Enhydrobacter sp.: one gene and its partner. The protein of the gene in region 2 interacts with the protein of the main gene of each other region in a pairwise test. Links are inferred from orthologs where the notes say so. Each region holds a gene or a part of one and is shown on either strand. Other genes may lie near its edges. The genes, in order: pheT and secD.

What was found.
Region 1: the proteins of secD (region 2) and pheT interact in binary tests that used the Escherichia coli proteins (3 or more experiments, as listed by UniProt). The link is inferred for Enhydrobacter sp. from one-to-one orthologs.

Annotation. Positions count from the first base shown.
Region 1 is NZ_CP126889.1:2,850,694-2,860,856, forward strand. The notes cover bases 6,616-9,713. They hold pheT (phenylalanine--tRNA ligase subunit beta), read right to left. Parts: upstream 9,314-9,713; coding sequence 6,917-9,313; downstream 6,616-6,916. Other genes in these bases: lepA (translation elongation factor 4), read right to left, coding at 6,616-6,836; pheS (phenylalanine--tRNA ligase subunit alpha), read right to left, coding at 9,310-9,713. Also shown: yghU (glutathione-dependent disulfide-bond oxidoreductase), read left to right, coding at 1-283; OJF58_RS14300 (FAD-dependent oxidoreductase), read right to left, coding at 328-1,500; OJF58_RS14305 (aminotransferase class V-fold PLP-dependent enzyme), read left to right, coding at 1,723-2,910; OJF58_RS14310 (hypothetical protein), read left to right, coding at 3,106-4,362; OJF58_RS14315 (OB-fold domain-containing protein), read left to right, coding at 4,383-4,904; more of lepA, read right to left, coding at 5,034-6,615; more of pheS, read right to left, coding at 9,714-10,163.
Region 2 is NZ_CP126889.1:5,324,031-5,334,006, reverse strand. Bases 3,265-6,175 are described here. They hold secD (protein translocase subunit SecD), read left to right. Parts: upstream 3,265-3,837; coding sequence 3,838-5,514; downstream 5,515-6,175. Other genes in these bases: secF (protein translocase subunit SecF), read left to right, coding at 5,524-6,175; yajC (preprotein translocase subunit YajC), read left to right, coding at 3,372-3,797. In the rest of the region: OJF58_RS26510 (2Fe-2S iron-sulfur cluster-binding protein), read right to left, coding at 1-552; OJF58_RS26505 (MarR family transcriptional regulator), read left to right, coding at 733-1,215; OJF58_RS26500 (PaaI family thioesterase), read left to right, coding at 1,226-1,699; OJF58_RS26495 (pyridoxamine 5'-phosphate oxidase family protein), read right to left, coding at 1,781-2,377; OJF58_RS26490 (ATP-binding protein), read right to left, coding at 2,382-3,245; more of secF, read left to right, coding at 6,176-6,699; OJF58_RS26470 (Mth938-like domain-containing protein), read left to right, coding at 6,696-7,097; OJF58_RS26465 (urate hydroxylase PuuD), read right to left, coding at 7,194-7,796; OJF58_RS26460 (squalene/phytoene synthase family protein), read left to right, coding at 7,920-8,564; OJF58_RS26455 (alpha/beta fold hydrolase), read left to right, coding at 8,596-9,483; OJF58_RS26450 (LLM class flavin-dependent oxidoreductase), read left to right, coding at 9,555-9,976. UniProt on the Escherichia coli protein: Part of the Sec protein translocase complex. Interacts with the SecYEG preprotein conducting channel. SecDF uses the proton motive force (PMF) to complete protein translocation after the ATP-dependent function of SecA.

The DNA of each region.
Region 1 (10,163 bases), 2.5 Mb from region 2 along the record:
CAGCTATCTGGCCGGCGACGACTACACCATCGCCGACATTGCGGTGTGGCCCTGGTACGGCGGCCTGGCCAAGGGGCTGCTATACGGCGCCGGCGAGTTCCTGTCGGTGAAGGACTACACGCATGTCCAGCGCTGGGCCGATGCCATCGGCGATCGTCCGGCCGTGCGGCGCGGGCGCATCGTCAACCGCTTCCAGGGCGATCCCGCGAACCAGCTTCATGAACGCCACGACGCCAGCGACTTCGAGCTGAGGACGCAGGACAAGCTGGTCGCGGCGAAGTAGTTCCCGGCAGGCGCTCGCTGCGTCGGCGAGGTGTTTCAGGCGGCTTACGCTGTCGCGGGCAGAGTTCCGCGCCAGTGTTCCGGCGAGAACAGCTCGGCCAGCGTCGCCACCGCGCGGTCCGCCTCGGCGCGGTCGATCGTCTCGTTGGCGTCGCCAAAGCCCTTCATGTCGCCGCCCTCGACGGCCTGGACCACGATCCCGTCGCGCCGCGGCACGATGAAAACGTGGCGGTACGACAGCCCGTAGCGTACCGCCGGCTGCGGGATCAGCCGCGCGATCTGCCCCCGCACCGGCGTGACGGTCTCGTCCTTCCACAATGCACGCGCGCCGTAGCCCGTGCAGTCGATCGCCACGCTCTTGCCCAAGGCGGCGATCTGCGACGGTGCGTGGAAGTGCGCATGCCTGATCTGGCCGCCGGCGAGGAGGAAATCGTTCAGCAGGGTGTGGCCGTAGTCGGCGATGTTGAAGATCATGTTCTCGCTGCGATACACGGCCGCGGCGCGGAACGGCGCCGCGTCGGGCGACAGCCGGCGCGCCTTCGGCAGCAGGTCGGCGATGCTGCGATGGTATTCTGCGAAGTCGAGGGCCTGCGCCGGCGCGGAGCCGCTGTTCGACGGCTGGTCGGTGACGACGGAGTAGAAGTCGGTCCATTCGACCGGATCGCCGGCAAGGCCCAGATAGTTCCGGTGCATCTTGAACGCCGTGCGCGCCATCTCTTCCCACAAGGCCGCGAACGCCGGTGGCGCCGCGTCCGCGAGCGCTATGCGCGAGTCCGGCGTCCACGCGCCGGTCGCCCGGGCGGAGCGCGTTTGTGGCAGTTGCTCGCGGGCGTAGATCGTGACCTTTGCGCCCGCCCGTTGCGCGAGGATCGCCGAAGTGAGCCCGAGAATCCCGCAGCCGATGACCGCGACCTCGCGCGGGCTGCTGGCCATCGCCTTGCGCACCGCCACGGCGCTCGAGCCCCACGACAAAGACCAGCCGCTGCCGCCGTGACCGTAGTTGTGCACCACGAGAGTGTTGCCGACACGCTCGGCATCCAGCCTCGGTCCGGCGGCGCGGAACGGCCGCAAGCAGACCGCGATGTCGAATATCCGATCCGCGCGGGCGCGGATGGGCACGAGCGGCGGCATGGCCTCGAAGGCCGCCCGCCCGCGACTCGTACATCCGGCCAGCAAGCCTCCGCTTGCCAGCAGCGCCCGCCGATTCAGCGTCCGCATCTCGTGATCCCTCGTTCCGCGGCCCGCTCCCTATCAACCATATCGTCGAGGCGGAGAGAACGGCGCCGCAATGCGCAAAAGAGGTCGGGGCCGCCATCAATCAAATTCAGGTATGCTGGCGATAAGGCTTGTCCCCGATTGTAGTAGCTTGTCGGGACAATCCCGAGGGCGCGGCGTTGCGCCGGCACAACCAGAGCGCCGTCGGCGCGCGGAGGAATAAAGATGAGTGTGCGTGCAGGGCGCGAGTTTCTGGCTATCCCGGGACCGACCACGGTGCCCGACGAGGTGCTGGGGGCGATGCATCGTCCCGCCGTCGACATCTATTCCGGTCCTCTGCTCGCGCTGACCGACAGCCTGCTCGCCGATCTCGCGCGCGTGTTCAGGACGAAGGGTCGCACCTATATCTACATCGCCAACGGCCACGGCGCCTGGGAGGCGAGCCTCACCAACGTCCTCAGCAAGGGCGACAGGATCCTGGTGCTGGAGAGCGGCCGCTTCGCCATCGGCTGGGGCGAGAGCGCGCGGCGCATGGGGGTCGAGGTCGAGATCCTGAAAGGCGACATGCGTCGCGCCGTGCGGCCGGCCGACGTCGAGGCGCGGCTCAAGGCCGACAAGAAGGGCGCCATCAAGGCCGTGCTGGTGGCGCAGATCGACACCGCTTCGGGCGTGGTGAACGACATCGCCGCCATCGGCGAGGCGATGCGCGCCGCTCGCCACGACGCGCTGCTGATGGTCGATACCGTGGCGTCGCTGGGCTGCATGCCCTTCGAGATGGATGCCTGGCGCGTCGATGTCGCGATGTCGGGCTCGCAGAAGGGGCTCATGACGCCGCCCGGCCTGAGCTTCGTCGCCGCCAACGACCGCGCCCGCGAGGCCCACAGGAGGGCCGGCTTGCGCACGCCCTACTGGGACTGGACCGATCGCGAGGGCGAGCAGCACTACCAGAAATATGCCGGCACGCCGCCCGAGCATCTGCTGTTCGGCCTGCGCAAGGCGTTCGACCTCCTGTTCGAGGAAGGTCTCGAGAACGCCTTCCGGCGCCATCGCTTGCTGGCGGAGGCGGTGCGCCGCGCCGTTGGCGTGTGGGCCGAAGGGCAGGCGATCGGCTTCAACATCATCGAGGCGGGCGAGCGCAGCGACACCGTCACCACCGTGTTGATGAACGGCGGGCGCGATCCGGAGGCGCTGCGCGCCTACTGCCAGCAGAAATGCGGCGTGACGCTGGGGCAGGGGATCGGCGAGCTGTCCGGCAAGGCCTTCCGCATCGCCCACATGGGCCATGTGAACGCGCCCATGATCCTCGGCACACTGAGCGTGATCGAGGTTGCCCTGGCCGCCCTCGATGTTCCCCACGGCAAGGGCGGCGTGCAGGCCGCCATCGACTGGTTGGGCGAGCAGGTCGAGCCGTAGCGCCCTCGCGGTCGCTGCAATTCCTGCACCGGCGAACTTCGCGAGCGAGTCGGGGCGGGAGGCTCGTCGCGATGTCGTCCAGGCCGTTCGGCAACGGGCCGCATCTCGAAATCGGAATAGTCCGGCAATTCAATAGAGCTCGGCGAAATGCGAGGCTGCTGCCCGGAGTCGGCGCAATCGAAGCAGGAGAATGCCATGACGATGCCGAACGAGACCGACACGACCAGCCCCAAACATCTGTGCGACAAGTACGCCATCGTCGGCGTCGGCGAGACGGCCTACATGCGGGGGTCCGGCATGACCACGCGGGCGCTGGGCACGTGGGCGGTGCGCAATGCGATCGAGGATGCGGGTCTCGAGCCGTCCGACGTCGACGGCATGCTGTCCTATCAGTCCGGTGATTCGACCTTTGCGCCCTTCATCGCCGGCGACCTCGGCATGCGGCTGAACTTCTACATGGACGTGTTCGGCGGAGGCTCCTCCACCGAAGCGCTGGTCGGGCTGGCGATGGGGCTGATCGAAGCCGGCATGTGCAAGGTGGTGGTGATTTTTCGGGCGATGAACGGCTTCTCGCAGGTTCGCATCGGCGGTACCGGCGCGAGGGCGGCGGCGCCGGTCTCCGGCGATATGCTGCACAGCCGCGCCTACGGCTGGCAGAGCGCGGGCCAGATGTTCAGCCCGACCTTCATGCGCCACATGTACGACTACGGGACGCGGCCCGAGCAGGTGGCGGCGGTCAAGGCGATTCACAGCGAGCACGCCTCGAACAACCCCAAGGCGTTCTACCGGAAGCGGGTCTCGGTCGCCGACGTGCTCGCAAGCCGCATCATCTGCAAGCCGCTGCATCTCCTGGACTGCTGCGTCGAGACCGACAACGGAACGGCGATCGTCGTGACCAATGCCGAGCGGGCGCGCGATTGTCGCCATCCGCGCGTGCTGATCCGCGGCGTCGTGGGCCGCTGCAGCAAGCCGCGCATGGACATGCACTACCAGCACGGCCCTGTCTCGACGGTCGCGGGCCACTACGCCCGCGAGATCCTGTGGCCCAATTCCGGTGTCGGGCCGGAGGACATCGATGCCACCGGCTCCTACGACGCCTTCACCTTCACCACGATGCTGCAGCTCGAGGACTACGGCTTCTGCAAGAAAGGCGAAGGCGGCGACTATGTCAGCGACGGCACGATCCGCCTGGGCGGCCGGCGCCCCAACAATACCAGCGGCGGCCATCTGTGCGAGGGCTATACGCACGGGCTGAACATGGTGATCGAGAACGTGCGGCAGTTGCGCCACGACGCCGACGATTCCTGTCCGGTGGGACCGGACGGCCGGCGCCGGCACACCTACGACTATCGCGAAGGCGGCTGCCGCCAGGTCAGGAACTGCGAGCTGACCGCCAATCTCGGCTGGGCAAATCCCGGCACCGGCTCCGCCATGGTCATGCGGCGCGACTGAGAAGAGGGGGAGACGACACCATGGCGATCCAGGCCACCTACCTCGGCATGCCGCTGGACATCAACGATCTCGACGTCGAGAACCTGGCGTACTTCAAGCACTGCGCGGCGCACGACTTCCACCTGCAGCGGTGCGGCGCCTGCGGCCTGCTGCGCTATCCGCCCACCACGGCCTGCCCGTGGTGCGCCAGTCCGAAGTCGGAATGGATAGCGGTCGAAGGCCGCGGCGCCGTTCACTCCTACACCGAGGTCCACCACGCCATTCAGCCGGCCTTCAGGAACCACACGCCCTATCTCGTTCTTCTCGTCGACCTCGACACGCAAAGGGGCAAACCCGGCGAGCATGAAGCCTTGCGCGTGGTCGGCAACCTGGTGACGCCGCAGGGCCGACTGGCGCCGCCGGAGATGGTCCGCCGCGTCGGCATCGGAACGCGCGTCCGCATGGTTTTCTCCGATGTGGCGCCCGGCCTCGCCCTGCCCCAATGGACCCTCGACGAGGGCGCCTCCCAACCGGCCTCGCCCTGGCGTTACCCGCAAGAGTGACGGCCGCGCGGTATCGTATTACCCCACGAATGGGGCAACGCGGCGAAGCGACAAACGGGCCGCGAATGCCGATGCCATCGGCATCGGAGGCTCCTCGCCGGGGCGAGAAGTTCGTGAGAAGTCTCCGCCCTACCGGCTGTCCATCTTGAGCGCGGCGATGAAGGCCGACTGGGGGATCTCCACGTCACCCACCTGGCGCATGCGCTTCTTGCCCTTCTTCTGCTTCTCCAGGAGCTTCTTCTTGCGGCTGATGTCACCGCCGTAGCATTTGGCCAGCACGTCCTTGCGCAGCGCGCTGATCGTCTCGCGCGCGATCACGCGGCCGCCGATCGCGGCCTGGATCGCGATCTTGAAGAGCTGGCGCGGGATCAGGTCCTTCAGCCGCTCGCACAGCGCCCGGCCGCGGCTCTCGGCGGCGTTCTTGTGCACGATCATGCTGAGCGCATCGACTGGCTCGGAGTTCACCAGGATGGTGAGCTTTACCAGCTCGCTCTCCTCGTAGCCCGCCATCTCGTAGTCGAAGCTCGCATAGCCGCGCGTCGCCGACTTCAGCCGGTCGTAGAAGTCGAACACCACCTCGTTGAGCGGCAGGCGGTAGATCGCCATGGCGCGCGTGCCGGCATAGGTGAGCTCGACCTGCTGGCCGCGCCGCTCCTGGCACAGCGTCAGCACGGCGCCGAGATGCTCGTCCGGCGTCATGATCGTGGCCTTGATCCACGGCTCCTGCACGCTCTCGATCTTGACCGGGTCGGGATAGTCGGCCGGGTTGTGCAGCTCGGTCTCCGTCCCGTCGGTCATCCGGACCTTGTAGACGACCGACGGCGCGGTGGTGACGAGGTCGAGATTGAACTCGCGCTCCAGCCGCTCCTGCACGATCTCGAGATGCAGCAGCCCCAGGAAGCCGCAGCGGAAGCCGAAACCCAGCGCCGCGCTGGTCTCGGGCTCGAAATGGAACGAGGCGTCGTTCAGCCGGAGCTTGCCGAGCGATTCGCGCAGCGTCTCGAACTCGGCGGCGTCGGCCGGGAAGAGCCCGCAGAACACCACCGGCACCGAGGGCTTGAAGCCGGCCAGCATCTCGGTGGCAGGCTTCCGGTCGTCGGTGATCGTGTCGCCCACCTTGCAGTCGGCGATGGTCTTGATGCCGGCGATGATGAAGCCGACCTCGCCCGGCCCCAGCTCGGCCACGTCCCTGGGCTTGGGCGTGAAGACGCCGACCTTGTCGAGGTCGTAGGCGGCGCCGGTCGCCATCATGCGGATGCGCTGGCCTTTCTTCAGCACGCCGTCCTTCACGCGCACCAGGGTGACGACGCCGAGATAGGGATCGTACCAGCTGTCGACCAGCAGCGCCTTCAGGGGCGCGTCGCGGTCGCCCGCCGGCGGCGGCAGGCGCTTCACCATCGCCTCGAGGAGGTCGTCGATGCCGAGGCCGGTCTTGGCCGAGACCTTTATGGCGTCGGACGTGTCGATGCCGATCACGTCCTCGATCTCCCTGCAGACGCGCTCGGGCTCGGCCGAGGGCAGGTCGATCTTGTTGAGGACCGGGATGATCTCGTGGTTGGCTTCGATTGCATGGTAGGCGTTGGCGAGCGTCTGCGCCTCGACGCCCTGGCTCGCATCGACCACCAGCAGCGAGCCCTCGCAGGCGGCGAGCGAGCGGCTCACTTCGTAGGCGAAGTCGACATGGCCCGGCGTGTCCATCAGGTTCAGGACGTAGGTCCTGCCGTCGCGGGCCGGGTAGTCGAGCCGCACCGTCTGCGCCTTGATGGTGATGCCGCGCTCGCGCTCGATGTCCATGGAGTCGAGCATCTGGTCGTGGAACTCGCGCTCGCTCACCGCCCCGCAGCGCAGCAGCAGGCGATCGGCCAGCGTGCTCTTGCCGTGGTCGATATGGGCGATGATCGAGAAATTGCGGATCAACGACAGATCGGTCATTTCATACTCTTTTGGACCGCGCGCATCTTGCGTGCTCTTCATCGTTATGAGCGCGCTGGAAGCGCGCGGTCCGGAAGATTCTAACCACGCAGCACGGCGCCGGTTGCCTTGGCGACCTGCGCCACGATCTTGTCGCACACCGCCTCGATCTCGGCATCCGTCAGCGTGCGCTCCATCGGCTGCAGGGTGACGGCGATGGCGAGCGACTTCTTGCCCTCGGGCACGCCCTTGCCGGCGTAGACGTCGAACACGCGCGCAGCCGAGATCATGACCTTGTCGGCATTGCGCGCCGCCCGCACCAGCTTCTCCGCCTCGACACCGGCATCGACCAGGAAGGCGAAGTCGCGCTCCACCGGCTGGAAGGGCGAGAGCACGAGCCGCGGCCGCGCCTTGGTCGCGCGTGCCTTGGAAAGCGGCGGTGCGTCGAGGAAGACCTCGAACGCCGCGACCGGACCCTTGAGGTCGGCGGCCGACACGAGCTCGGGGTGCAGCTCGCCGAAATGCGCCATCACGCGGTCGCCGAGCTTCAGCACGCCGGAGCGCCCGGGATGGTACCAGTCCGGCGCGCCGGCGTAGGTCGCGAGATTGTCCGGGGCGCCGATCGCCGCCAGCACGGCGAGCGCATCGGCCTTGGCGTCGAAGGCATCGACGGTGCGGGCGGGGCCGGTCCAGTTGCGCGGCACCGCCATGTTGTGGCGCAGGCCGCTCGCCATGCGCGCCTGACCCTCGGGCGTTGCGTCCTTGTATTGCGGGCCGACCTCGAACAGCGCCGGATCGTGCAGGCCGCGCGCCTCGTTGCGGGCGGCGGCGTCGATCAGGTTGGGCAGGATCGAGGGCCGCATGGTGTCGAGCTCGGCCGCGATCGAGTTCAGCAGGCGCAGATCGGCGCCGCCACCGCCGAAGCGCTCGGCCTGCGTCAAGGGCAGGAACGACCAGGTCACGACCTCGTTCATGCCGCGCACGGCCAGCGCCCGGCGGGCGAGCGGCACGCGCCGCTGCAAGGGATCGCGCACCGGCCTGGAGGTCGCCGACAGTGCCGGCAGCGACACCGCCGGAATGCGGTCGAAGCCCCACACCCGTGCGACCTCCTCCACCAGGTCGGCCTCGCCCACGATGTCGGGACGCCACGACGGCACCGCCACCGTCCACGGGCCGCTGCCCGAGACGGCGAAGCCGAGCCTGGTCAGGATCCCGGCCGCGTCCTTCGCCGGCACGTCGATCGCGGTCAGCGTCTCCACCCGATCGGGGCGCAGCGTGTAGCGCCTCTGCCAGTCGGGCATCACGCCGCTTTGCAGGACCTCGCTTGCCTCGCCGCCGCAGAGCTCGAGGATCAGGCGCGCGGCGACATCGACGCCCCAGTGCACGGACTGCGGATCGATGCCGCGCTCGAAGCGGTAGCGCGCGTCGGACTGGATGCCGAGCTTGCGGCCGGTGGCGGCCACCGAGGTCGGCGTGAAGTAGGCGACCTCGAGAAACACCTCGGTCGTGTCCTCGCGCACGCCGGTATCCTCGCCGCCCATCACGCCGCCGATGCCGTGCACGCCCTTCGAATCGGCGATCACTGCGACGGTGGGATCGAGCGTGTAGGTCTTGCCGTCGAGCGCCAGGATGGTCTCGCCGTCGCGCGCCTGGCGCATGACGAGATCGCCCGCGAGCTTCCTGGCATCGAACACATGCAGCGGCCGGTTGAGGTCGAAGGTGACGAGATTGGTGATGTCGACCAGGGCCGAGATCGGCCGCAGCCCGATCGCCTTCAGCCGCCGCTGGAGCCAGTCGGGCGAGGGCCCGTTCCTCAGGCCGCGGAAGTAGCGGCCGGCCACGATGGGGCAGGGGCTGTCGGGCCTGGCCTGATAGCCGTGAGTCCACTTGATCGGGCTCGTGAAGGTGCCCGCCACGCGCTCGGCCCTGAACGGCTTCAGCGTGCCGAGGCCGGATGCCGCGAGATCGCGCGCGATGCCGTGGACGCCCAGGCAGTCGGCGCGGTTGGGCGTCGCCTTGATCTCGATCACCGGATCGTCGAGGCCGAGCGCCTCGGCGGCCGGCGCGCCGGTCCTGGTCTCGGCCGGCAGGTCGATGATGCCGCTATGGTCGTCGCCGAGCTGCAGTTCGCGCGCCGAGCACAGCATGCCATTGCTGGCCTCGCCGCGGATCTTGCTCGATTTCAGCGTGATGCCCGTGCCGGGGATGAAGCTGCCGGTCGGCGCGAACACGCCCTTCATGCCGGTGCGGGCGTTGGGGGCGCCGCACACCACCTGGACGATGCCGGCGCCGGTATCGACCTTGCAGAGACGCAGCCGGTCGGCGTTGGGATGCTGGACCGCCTCGACCACGTAGCCGACGACGAAGCCCTTGAGCGTCTCCGCCGGGTTGCTGATCTCCTCGACCTCGAGTCCGAGCATGGTGAGCCGCTCGCGCAGCTCGGCGAGCGTCGCATCCGTGTCGAGATGCTCCTTGAGCCAGGAGAGCGTGAACTTCATCGGCCGAGCCCCTGCGTGAGCGACGGCCACTCGAGCGCCGAGAAGCCGTAGTGGCGCAGCCACCGCAAATCCGAATCGAAGAAGCTGCGCAGGTCCGGGATGCCGTACTTCAGCATGGCGATGCGGTCGATCCCCATGCCGAAGGCGAAGCCCTGGTACGTGGCTGGATCGAGGCCGCAATTGGCGATCACGTTGGGATGCACCATGCCGCTGCCCAGGATCTCGAGCCACGAATCGCCCGCCCCGATGCGAAGCTCGCCGCCCTTCCACGAGCAGCCGATGTCCACCTCGGCCGAGGGCTCGGTGAAGGGGAAGTAGGAGGGGCGGAAGCGCAGCGGCAGGTCGTCGACCTCGAAGAAGGCGCGGCAGAAATCGACCAGGCAGCCCTTGAGGTGGCCCATGTGGGTCGTGCGGTCGATCACCAGCCCCTCGACCTGATGGAACATCGGCGTGTGGGTAGCGTCGTTGTCGAGCCGGAAGGTGCGGCCGGGCACGATGATGCGGAGCGAGCCGCCACCCGCCAGCATCTCCTGCACCTTGTTGTCGAGCATGGTGCGCGCCTGCACCGGCGAGGTGTGCGTCCTGAGCACCATCGGCGTGCCGTCGGCCCTGGGCGGCAGGTAGAACGTGTCCTGCATCTGCCGCGCCGGATGGTCGGGCGGGATGTTGAGGGCGGTGAAGTTGTGCCAGTCGTCCTCGATGTCGGGACCCTCGGCCCAGGTGAAGCCCATCTCGCCGAAGATGGCGGCCAGCTCGTCCATCACCTGGCCGATCGGATGCAGCGTGCCTTGTCCCTCGGGACGGGTCGGCAGGCTGACGTCGATCTTCTCCGACGCGAGCCGGGCGGCCA
Region 2 (9,976 bases):
GCCCACCTTCAGCCGCTCGCCGACATAGGCGCTGGTCGCGCCGCCCTCGGTGCGCCGCACATGGAACTCCAGCACCGGATCGCCGGGCACGTTCGCCATCGAATAGTCGCGCGGCTGGCAGCCGTCGAAGGTGACGGAGGCATACTGGCCGGCCGAGAAGTCGAACGGGCCGCCGGACAGGATCTCGAGCCGCACGCGCTTGATGTCGTGCGTCGCGTCGTCGAGGCCAGCGACCGTGCAGGAAAGCACGCGGCGGGGATGGACGATCAGGTCGTCCTCCTCGAGCCATGCCACCTCGCAGTCCTCCCAGGGCACGGCGCGGCAGGCGAGGATCAGGCCGCGCTCCTTCTCTTCACCGGCCAGCGCGAACTCCGAATAGCCCTCCATGCTCACCTCGCCCTTCACCAGGTGCGACTTGCAGGTGCCGCAATTGCCCGACTGGCAGCCGTGCGGATAGGCGATGCCGGCCTCGAGCGCCGTCTCGAGGATCGTGGCGCCGGTCGTCACCTCGATGGTGCGACCGGCCGGAACGATATGGACCTTGAAGCTCATGCCGGAACAACGCCTGGAGAGGGTGAGGGGAGGCAAATTTGTTTGATCCCCCAACTATCTACATCACAAGTACAAAAGAGTTAAGCCCTCGCGTGCTTGCAAAGGCACGGCAGATATGGGGTCTCGGGACAGAGCCCGCATTGGTTGCTCCCCCAACAATCTCCGTCTACCACTTGGGCCATGGCCAGTTCCCCGCCCAACGGCAAGCCGCGGGCCGAAAGCCTCGATCGCGGCATGCTGCCCCAGCTCCTGGGCTACGGGCTGCGGCGCGCCCAGTCGGCCGTGTTCGCCGATTTCGCTGGCACCTTCGCGCGGGCGGGCGAGGCGCTGACGCCGGGCGAGTTCGGGCTGCTGGTGCTGGTCGAGCGCAACAAGGGGCTGAGCCAGATGGCGCTGGCGCGTGCGCTCGCCATCGACCGCTCGACCCTGGTGCCGATCCTGAACCGCCTGCAGGCGCGCGGCTTTCTGATGCGGCACGCCTCGCCGACCGACGGCCGCACCCACGCCCTCGCGCTGACGCCCGCCGGCGAGAAGGCGCTGGCGAAGTTCGCGCGGCTCGTGAAGGCGCACGAGAAGCGCATCACGGCGGGCCTTTCGGCCGCCGAAACGCGCACCCTGATCGAGCTTCTGGAGAAGGTGCGCGGCGCGGCCGGTTCGCTATAGTCCGCGCGCCATGAGTTCCGCCCATCCCGACTTTGCCCATATCGACGCCGAGTCCGTCACCGACTCCGATCTGCTCGATCTCCTGCGGGCCTCGCCCGCCGAGGCATCGAGGACGCTGAACGGCGAATTGCTGGAGGTCGATTCGGCGCGCGGCATCGCCCGCTTCCGGTTCGAGGTCGTGCCGGCCTTCTGCCATTCGCAGGGCAGGATCTGCCAGGGCGGGTTCCTGACCGGCATGGTCGATACGGCGATGGCGACGGCCGCCATCGCCCGGGGCAAGCTCTCGGTCGCGGTGCCCACGCTCGAGATCAAGGTGAGCTTCTTCGAGGCGATGGGCCCCGGCATCGTCTTCGCCGAGGGGCGCGTCCAGCGCTGGGGCGGTTCCGTCGGCTTCCTCGACGGCGATCTCAGGGACGAGAAGGGCCGCCTGATCGTCCACTCGACCTCGACGGTCAAGATCGTGCGGCAGAAGGCCAAAGCTTAAGAGGCCAAAGATCCCTCGCTCTGCGCTCGGGATGACACGCCATTTTGCTGTGTCATCCCGAGCCGAAGGCGAGGGATCTTTCTACTCTCCGCCGCCTTTCAGCCGCGCCACTTCCTCTTCCAGCTCCTTTATCCGGGCGACGAGCTTGTCCACCGCCGGCGCGATCTCGGCCTCGCTGTAGCGCGCGACGATGTTCTGGTGGCAATTGACGTCCCAGGCCTCGAGCGTGAACACGATCGCACGTTCGGGCCGCGCCTTGTAGGCGGGATCGACCAGCCGCTCCATCAGCTCGAGGTCGCCCTCGACGATGCGCGCGCGGCCCCACAGCTTCAGCCGCTGCCGGGTGGCGAAGTGGGGGATGAAGATGAGGGCGCGGTCGTTCTCGCGCAGGTGGCCGAGCGTGATGTACTGCCGGTTGCCGGCGAAGTCGGCGAAGGCGAGGGTGTGGGTGCCGATCGGCTTCAGGAAGCCGGCCGGTCCGCCCTTGTGCTGCACGTAGGGACGGCCGTCGGCGCTCGCGGTCGCGAAGAAGAAGGTGTCGATGGCGTCGAGGAACCGGCGGAGATCGGGCGTGATCCCGGTCTGCCAGCTCCGGCCCTCGAACTGGGCGCGCGATCCGAGACGCGCCTGCTCCGCCTTGACCGCCGGCGAGAACAGCACGTCCTGCGGATCGCCCATCGCATCACCCCAGTTTCTTGCCGAGCTGGCCCGCCACTTCCTGGATGAACTGCCAGGCGACGCGGCCCGAGCGCGCGCCGCGCGTCACCGACCATTCGACCGCCTGCCGGCGCAGCTCCTCGACCGGCACGTCGAGACGATAGTGCCGCGCGTAGCCCTCGATCATCGCGAAAAAAGTGTCCTGGTCGGCGTTGTGGAAGCCCAGCCACAGGCCGAATCGGTCCGACAGCGAGACCTTCTCCTCGACCGCCTCCGACGGGTTGATCGCCGTCGAGCGCTCGTTCTCGATCATGTCGCGCGGCATCAGGTGGCGGCGGTTGGAGGTGGCGTAGAACAGCACGTTCTCCGGGCGGCCCTCGATGCCGCCGTCGAGCACCGCCTTCAGCGACTTGTAGGCGGCGTCCTGCCCGTCGAAGGACAGGTCGTCGCAGAACACCACGAAGCGCCGCTTGCTCTCGCGCACGCGCGCCAGCAGCGCCGGCAGCGACGGAATATCCTCGCGGTGGATCTCGATCAGCGCCAGCGGCCCGGGCGGGCCGCCCATCTCGCGATTCACGTGGGCATGGGTCGCCTTCACGATCGAGCTCTTGCCGGCGCCGCGCGCGCCCCACAGGAGCGCGTTGTTGGCCGGCAGGCCTCTGGCGAAGCGGCGCGTATTCTCGAGCAATGTGGCTTTCTGGCGGTCGATGCCCTGCAGGAGGTCGAGATCGACGCGGTTGACCCGCGGGACCGCCTCGAGCCGGTTGCCCGCGGCATGCCATACATAGGCCTCGAAGCCGGCGAGATCGGCTCTCGCCGGCGGCGACGGTGCGAGGCGGTCGAGGGCTTCGGCGATGCGTGAAAGCGTTGCTTTAAGGTCTTGATCCATCGTTGACAGGAAGGTCGGGGGCCGGCGAAAGGGGGTGACCATATCGCCCGGCGCTTGCGTTGCAAAGCGGCTGCGGACCGCTATAGTCCGCCCGCTTTTCGACGGCCGGAAGAATCGGAGCGGCAGATGTTCATTTCAGAGGCTTGGGCGCAGGGTGGCGGCGCGGGCGGCGGCTCGGATTTCCTGGTGCAGCTCTTCCCGCTCATCCTCATCTTCGTCGTCTTCTACTTCCTGCTGATCCGCCCGCAGCAGGCCAAGGTGAAGGCGCAGAAGGAGATGCTGGCGGGCGTCAAGCGCGGCGACCGCGTGGTCACCGGCGGCGGCATCATCGGTCTCGTCACCAAGGTGATCGGCGAGAACGAGCTGCAGGTCGAGTTGGCCGAGGGCGTGCGCGTGCGCATCATCAAGCAGACCATCACCGACATCCTGACGCGCGGCGAGTCGGTGCGCGGCGCCAAGGAGGCCGACGAGGACGAGAAGCCGCTGCTGCCGCAGCGTGCGGCGGCGCCGGAGCGGAAGGGCCTGCTGGCCGGGCTGTTCGGGAAGAAGTAGGACGGCCGCCGGTCGCGGCGGCATCGCAGGGTAATCGGGTATGCTCCACCTCCCGCGTTGGCAGACCATCGCCATCATCGTCTTCACGGCGCTCGCCGGCCTGTTCGCGCTGCCCAACATCCTGCCCGAGTCGATCGACGACCTGCTGCCCAAGTGGTACGCGCAGAACCGCATCAATCTCGGCCTCGACCTGCGCGGCGGCGCGCACTTCCTGCTGGAGGCCGACCTGCGCGGCGTGCTGAACGAGCGGATGACCAACGTCGCCGATTCGGTGCGCGGCGAGCTGCGCAAGAAGCAGGTGGGCTTCAAGGAGCTGACGGTCGAGCCCAACGGCCATGTCACGGTCGAGCTGCGCGACGAGGGCCAGCGCGCCACCGCGATCGAGGCGATCCGCGCCGTCGATCCCAGCCTGGTGACGGAAGGGGCCGGGCCCAAGATCGACATCAGCTTCTCGCCCCAGGAGCTCACGCGCAAGCGCAAGGAGGTGATCGACCAGTCGATCGAGATCCTGCGCCGGCGCGTCGATGAGACCGGGACGATCGAGCCCACCATCGTGCGCGAGGGCGACGACCGCATCCTGCTGCAGGTGCCGGGCATCAAGGACACGACCGACCTCAAGCGCAAGATCAACCAGACCGCCAAGCTCACTTTCCACCTGGTCAACGAGGATCTCGCCGCCAGCAGCGGCGGCGGCCTGCCCTCGGTGCTGCCGCCGACCACGGCGCTGGTGCCCACGCGCGAGGGCATGCAGGCGCTCAAGGCCGCCAACCCCAAGGCCTTCGACGAGATCCAGAGCGCCAATCCGCGTCTGTCGCCCGAGCAGATCTGCCGCCGCTACCATCCGCTCTGCCTGCCGATCTTCAAGCGCGTGATCGTGGGCGGCGAGGATCTCGACGACGCCAAGGCGACGTTCGAGAGCCAGCAGCAGGGCGGCCGGCCGATCATCAGCTTCACCTTCAACGCCGCCGGCGGCCGCTCGTTCTGCGCCGCCACCCGCCACAACATTGGCAAGCGGCTCGCCATCCAGCTCGACAACGAGATCATCAGCGCCCCGGTCGTGCAGAGCGCGATCTGCGGCGGCAGCGGCATCATCACCGGCGCCTTCACGCCGCAGCAGACCCAGGAGCAGGCGCTGCTGCTGCGCTCGGGCGCGCTGCCCGCGACCCTCACCATCATCGAGGAGCGCACGGTGGGGGCCGATCTCGGCGCCGACGCGATCCACGCCGGCACGGTCGCCGCCGTGGTCGGCACGGGACTGGTGATGTTCTTCATGTTCGGCACCTACGGCCCGCTGTTCGGCGGCTTCGCCAACCTCGCCATGGGGGTGAACCTGCTGCTGGTGCTGGCCGGGATGTCGGTGCTCGGCGCCTCGCTCACCCTGCCCGGCATCGCGGGCCTGGTGCTCACCGTCGGCATGTCGGTCGATTCGAACGTGCTGATCTACGAGCGCGTGCGCGAGGAGAAGGCCAACGGCCGTTCGGCGCTGGGCGCGCTCACGGCGGGCTACGAGCGCGCGCTGGCGGCGGTGATCGATTCGAACCTCACGGCGCTGATCGCCGGCGTCCTGCTGTTCGGCTTCGGCTCCGGCCCGATCCGCGGCTTCGCGACCTCGCTGTCGCTGGGGCTCCTCACCCATCTCTTCACCGCCACCATCTTCACCCGCATGCTGCTCGCGACCTGGATGCGCTGGCGGCGGCCGAAGGAACTCACCCTCTGAGGCCGCGCCATGCTGTGGAAGCCGCACCATATCGTTCCCGCCCACACGAAGATCGATTTCATGGGCCATCGCCTGTGGGCGCTCGGCCTGTCGACGCTGATCAACGTGCTGTCGCTGGTGGGCGTGTTCGTGTTCGGGCTGAACTTCGGCATCGACTTCGAGGGCGGCATCGCCATCCAGGTGCGCGCCAAGCAGGGCACGATCCAGCTCGACGAGCTGCGCCACACGACGGGCGCGCTCGGCATCGGCGAGGTCTCGCTGCAGGAGTTCGGCGACAAGAGCAGCGCGCTGATCCGCGTGCAGCGCCAGGAGGGCAACGCCGCATGCGTGGCGCACGCCGATGCCGTGATGAAGCGCCGCGTCGGCAACGGCTGGAGCGTCAAGCCGGGCGCCGAGGGCACCGGCGACGTCGTCTTCACCGCGCCCGGCCAGCTCGACGCGGCCGGCTGGCGCGACGCGGTGAGCCGCGTCGGCCTCACGGTGCTCGAGCGCGAGCTGCCGCGCGCCAACACCAACACCGCCAAGATCGACATGACGCCCGAGCAGCGCGCCGAATGGTGCCAGCAGGTGGCGATCAAGGTGGTCGACGACGCGATCAGCGACAAGTACGACATCCGCGGCACCGAATCGGTCGGCCCCAAGGTCGGGTCGGAGCTGATGCATACCGGCATCATCGCGGTGCTGGCCACGCTGGCGGCGATCGCCATATACATGTGGTTCCGCTTCGAATGGCAGTTCGGCGTCGGCGCGCTGATCTCCATGCTGCACGACGTGATCTCCACCATCGGCATCTTCGTGCTGTTCCGGATCGACTTCAGCCTGACGGCGCTCGCCGCGGTGCTCACCATAGCCGGCTACTCGATCAACGACACGGTGGTGGTGTTCGACCGCGTGCGCGAGAACATGCGGCGCTACAAGAAGCTCGGCTTGGTCGACGTCCTCAACCTCAGCATCAACGAGACGCTGTCGCGCACCGTGATGACCTCGATCACCGTGTTCGTCGCCGTGCTGGCGCTGGTGATCTTCGGCGGACCGGTGCTCTACAGCTTCTCGATCGCCATGCTGTGGGGCGTCATCGTCGGCACCTACTCCTCGATCTGGATCGCCTGCGCGGGGCTCGTCTACCTGAAGCTCCGGCCCGAGCAGTTCCGGCACGAGGACGAGGGCGCCAAGGCCAAGGCGTGAGCCCGGCGCGCGATCCCGACGACAAGACCCTGCCGGCGCCCGATCCGGCGCAGGTGCAGGTGATCCGCGGCTACGGTCCGGGCCATTTCACGATCGGCGAGCGCGAGTGGCGCGAGCCCGTGCTGGTGACGCCGGGTGCGACCTCGGCCTGGGAGGTCAGCCGCATGGAGGAGCTGACACTGGCGAGCGTCGCGGTGCTCCGGGAAGGACCGGAGCCGGTCGAGATCCTGGTGCTGGGCTGCGGCAGCCGCACCGTGTTCCTGCCGCCGGCGCTTCGCGCCGACCTGAGGGCCGCCGGCCTGTCGGTCGAAGTGGTCGACACCGGCTCCGCCTGCCGCACCTACAACGTGCTGCTGGCCGAAGGCCGCCGCGTCGCGGCGGCGCTGATCCCGATCTGAAGGCCGAGGAAAGATCCCTCGCTGCGCTCGGGATGACGCCAAGAAGGCCGTGTCATCCCGAGCCGAAGGCGAGGGATCCTTGTGCCGATGCGGCGATCACGACACGAAGCCGCCGTGGCTCTGGGAGGCCATGCAGTAGAGCATGCCGATCGAGAACATGGTGTTGAAGCGGCTGGCGTAGAGCGCGATCGGGCCGGCCTTCGCCTTCTCCTCGGCCGTGGCGTCGACCAGGCCCAGGATCTTCTGCTGCATCGGCCAGATGATGAACCAGACGTTGAAGGCCATGATCAACGCCATCCACATGCCGATGCCGATCGGGTAGAAGGGCTTGCGCAGCAGAAGCGCGTCGACGATGTAGCCGTTCATCCAGGCCAGCAGCAGGCCGGTGATCACCGTCGCCAGCGCGCCGTAGCGGAACCACCAGAGCGCGCTGGGAGCGATGAACTTGGACACCGCGCTGCGACTCTCCACCGGCTGGATCTTGGGCATGGTGGGCGTCTGCACGAAGTTGAAATACCAGAGCAGGCCGATCCACATCACGCCGCTCAGGATGTGCAGCCAGCGCATGAAGAACGTGCTCCAGGCGTGGTTGAAGTGGATCATGTCGCCCGAGGTCGCGTTGGCGATCAGGACGATGACGATCAGGACGACGACGCCGGCTGCGACAGTGCGCCCCAGCGAGTTGAAGATGGCGCCCATATCCGTTTTCTCCCCTATCTCGTTGAAGGGATTGGCGTTTCCTCTCCAGAGCCATTCTAATCGAGACCTTGCCTGCGTTCAACGGTCGCAGGTGCCCGGTTATCCCCGGATGCCCAGTCGATCATGAGCCCTTCCTTCCGCGCATCCGAGGCTTCCCACCGCTATGTCCTCGACACGGTGCGGACGGCGGACCGCGACCGGTTCCTGGCCGCCTTGTTCGCACCCGAGCCGGCGCGCCGCGGGCTGATGGCGCTGCTGGCTTTCGACCACGAGCTCGCCCGCGCGCGCGCCGTCACCCGCGAGCCGCTGCTGGCCGAGATCCGCCTGCAATGGTGGCGCGAGGCGGTGGCGGAAGCGGCGGGGATGGACAAGCCCAGGGCGCAACCGGTCGTCGAAGCGCTGGCCGAGACCGCGCGCCGCTACCGGCTCACGGCCGACGGTTTCATCGCCCTGATCGATGCGCGAGCGGAGGAAATCGAAGGGCCGCTCGACGTCGTGCGCGCGGGCGCCGCGCTCGCCGACCTCGAGCTCGCGGTGCTGGGCGTCGGCGACGAGACGACCCGCAAGGCCGCGCACGCCGTGGCCGCCGCCGGCCTGATGGGCGAGGGCAGGGAGCGCGAGGCCCTGCTCGCCGGCGTGCGCGCCGAAGGCCGGACCGATCCGGCGGCGCTGCCGATCCTGATCCAGGCGCGGCTGCTCGACCGGCCGCTGCCGCCGTGGCGCCGGCCGCTGGCTCTTTGGTGGGCGGCACGGCGCGGCCGATGGTAAGAACGTCGCGACGATCGACCGAGGAGGCAACGTGGCACGCGTCAAGGCGAACGGAATCGAGATCGAATACGAGACGGCCGGCAACAGCAGCGATCCCGCGCTGCTGCTGGTCATGGGCCTGGGCGCGCAGCTCACCATCTGGCCCGACGCCCTGTTCGAGGGGCTTGCCGGGCGAGGCTTCCACGTCATCCGCTACGACAACCGCGATACCGGCCTTTCGACCGACTTCGGCGCCTGGGGCGTGGCCGACGTGCCAGCGGCGCTGCGCAAGGTGATGCAGGGCGGCAAGGTCGAGGCACCCTATCTCCTGAAGGACATGGCGGCCGACGCGGTGGGCCTGCTCGACGCGCTGGGTATCGAGCGCGCGCACATGGTGGGCGCCTCGATGGGCGGCATGATCGTGCAGATCGTGGCGGCCCAGCATGCCGAGCGCACGCGCTCGATGGTGTCGATCTATTCCACCAGCGGCCGCCCCGGGCTGCCGCAGGGCAAGCCCGAGGCGCTGGCGATGCTGGGCTCGCAGCCCGAGGGCACGAGCCGCGAGGCGCGCGTCGAGCACGGCATCAAGCTGCGCCGCACCATCGGCAGCCCGGCCTATCCGATGCCCGACGCCGAGCTGCGCGCGCTGGTCGAGCGCAACGTCGACCGCCGCTACTATCCGGAGGGCGTGGGCCGGCAATACCTTGCCGTCATGGCCTCGGGCGACCGCGTGGAGATGCTGAAGAGGGTCAAGGCGCCGACGCTGGTGCTGCACGGCGAGGAAGATCCGCTGCTGCCGGTCGAATGCGGCCGCGACGTGGCGCGCCTCGTGCCGGGTGCGAAGATCGAGACCTGGCCCGGCTGGGGCCACGATTTCCCGAGCGCACTGATTCCGACGCTGGTCGATCGCATCGCCGGATTTTGCAAGGCGGCCGAATAGCCGAGGCATCGCAACATCCTCGTTGTCATCCCGAGCGCAGCGAGGGACCTTCCGCTTCGGAGGAAAGGCCCATGAAGTTCGGCATCTTCTACGAGCATCAGCTCCCTCGCCCGTGGGGCCCGCGGAGCGAGTACCAGCTCCTGCAGGATTCGCTCGCCCAGATCGAGCTCGCCGACCGGCTGGGCTACGACTATGCGTGGGAGGTCGAGCACCACTTCCTCGAGGAATATTCCCATTCGTCCGCACCCGAGGTGTTCCTGGGCGCGGCGAGCCAGAGGACGAAGCGCATTCGCCTCGGCCATGGCGTGATCCAGCTCACCACCAACCAGCCGCACCGCGTCGCCGAGAAGGTGGCCACGCTCGACCTGCTGTCGGGCGGGCGCGTCGATCTCGGCATGGGCGAGGCGGCGGGGCCGGCCGAGCTCCATCCGTTCAACATCAAGGTGCGCGACAAGCGCGACCGCTGGGAGGAGGCGGTCAAGGCCATCGTCCC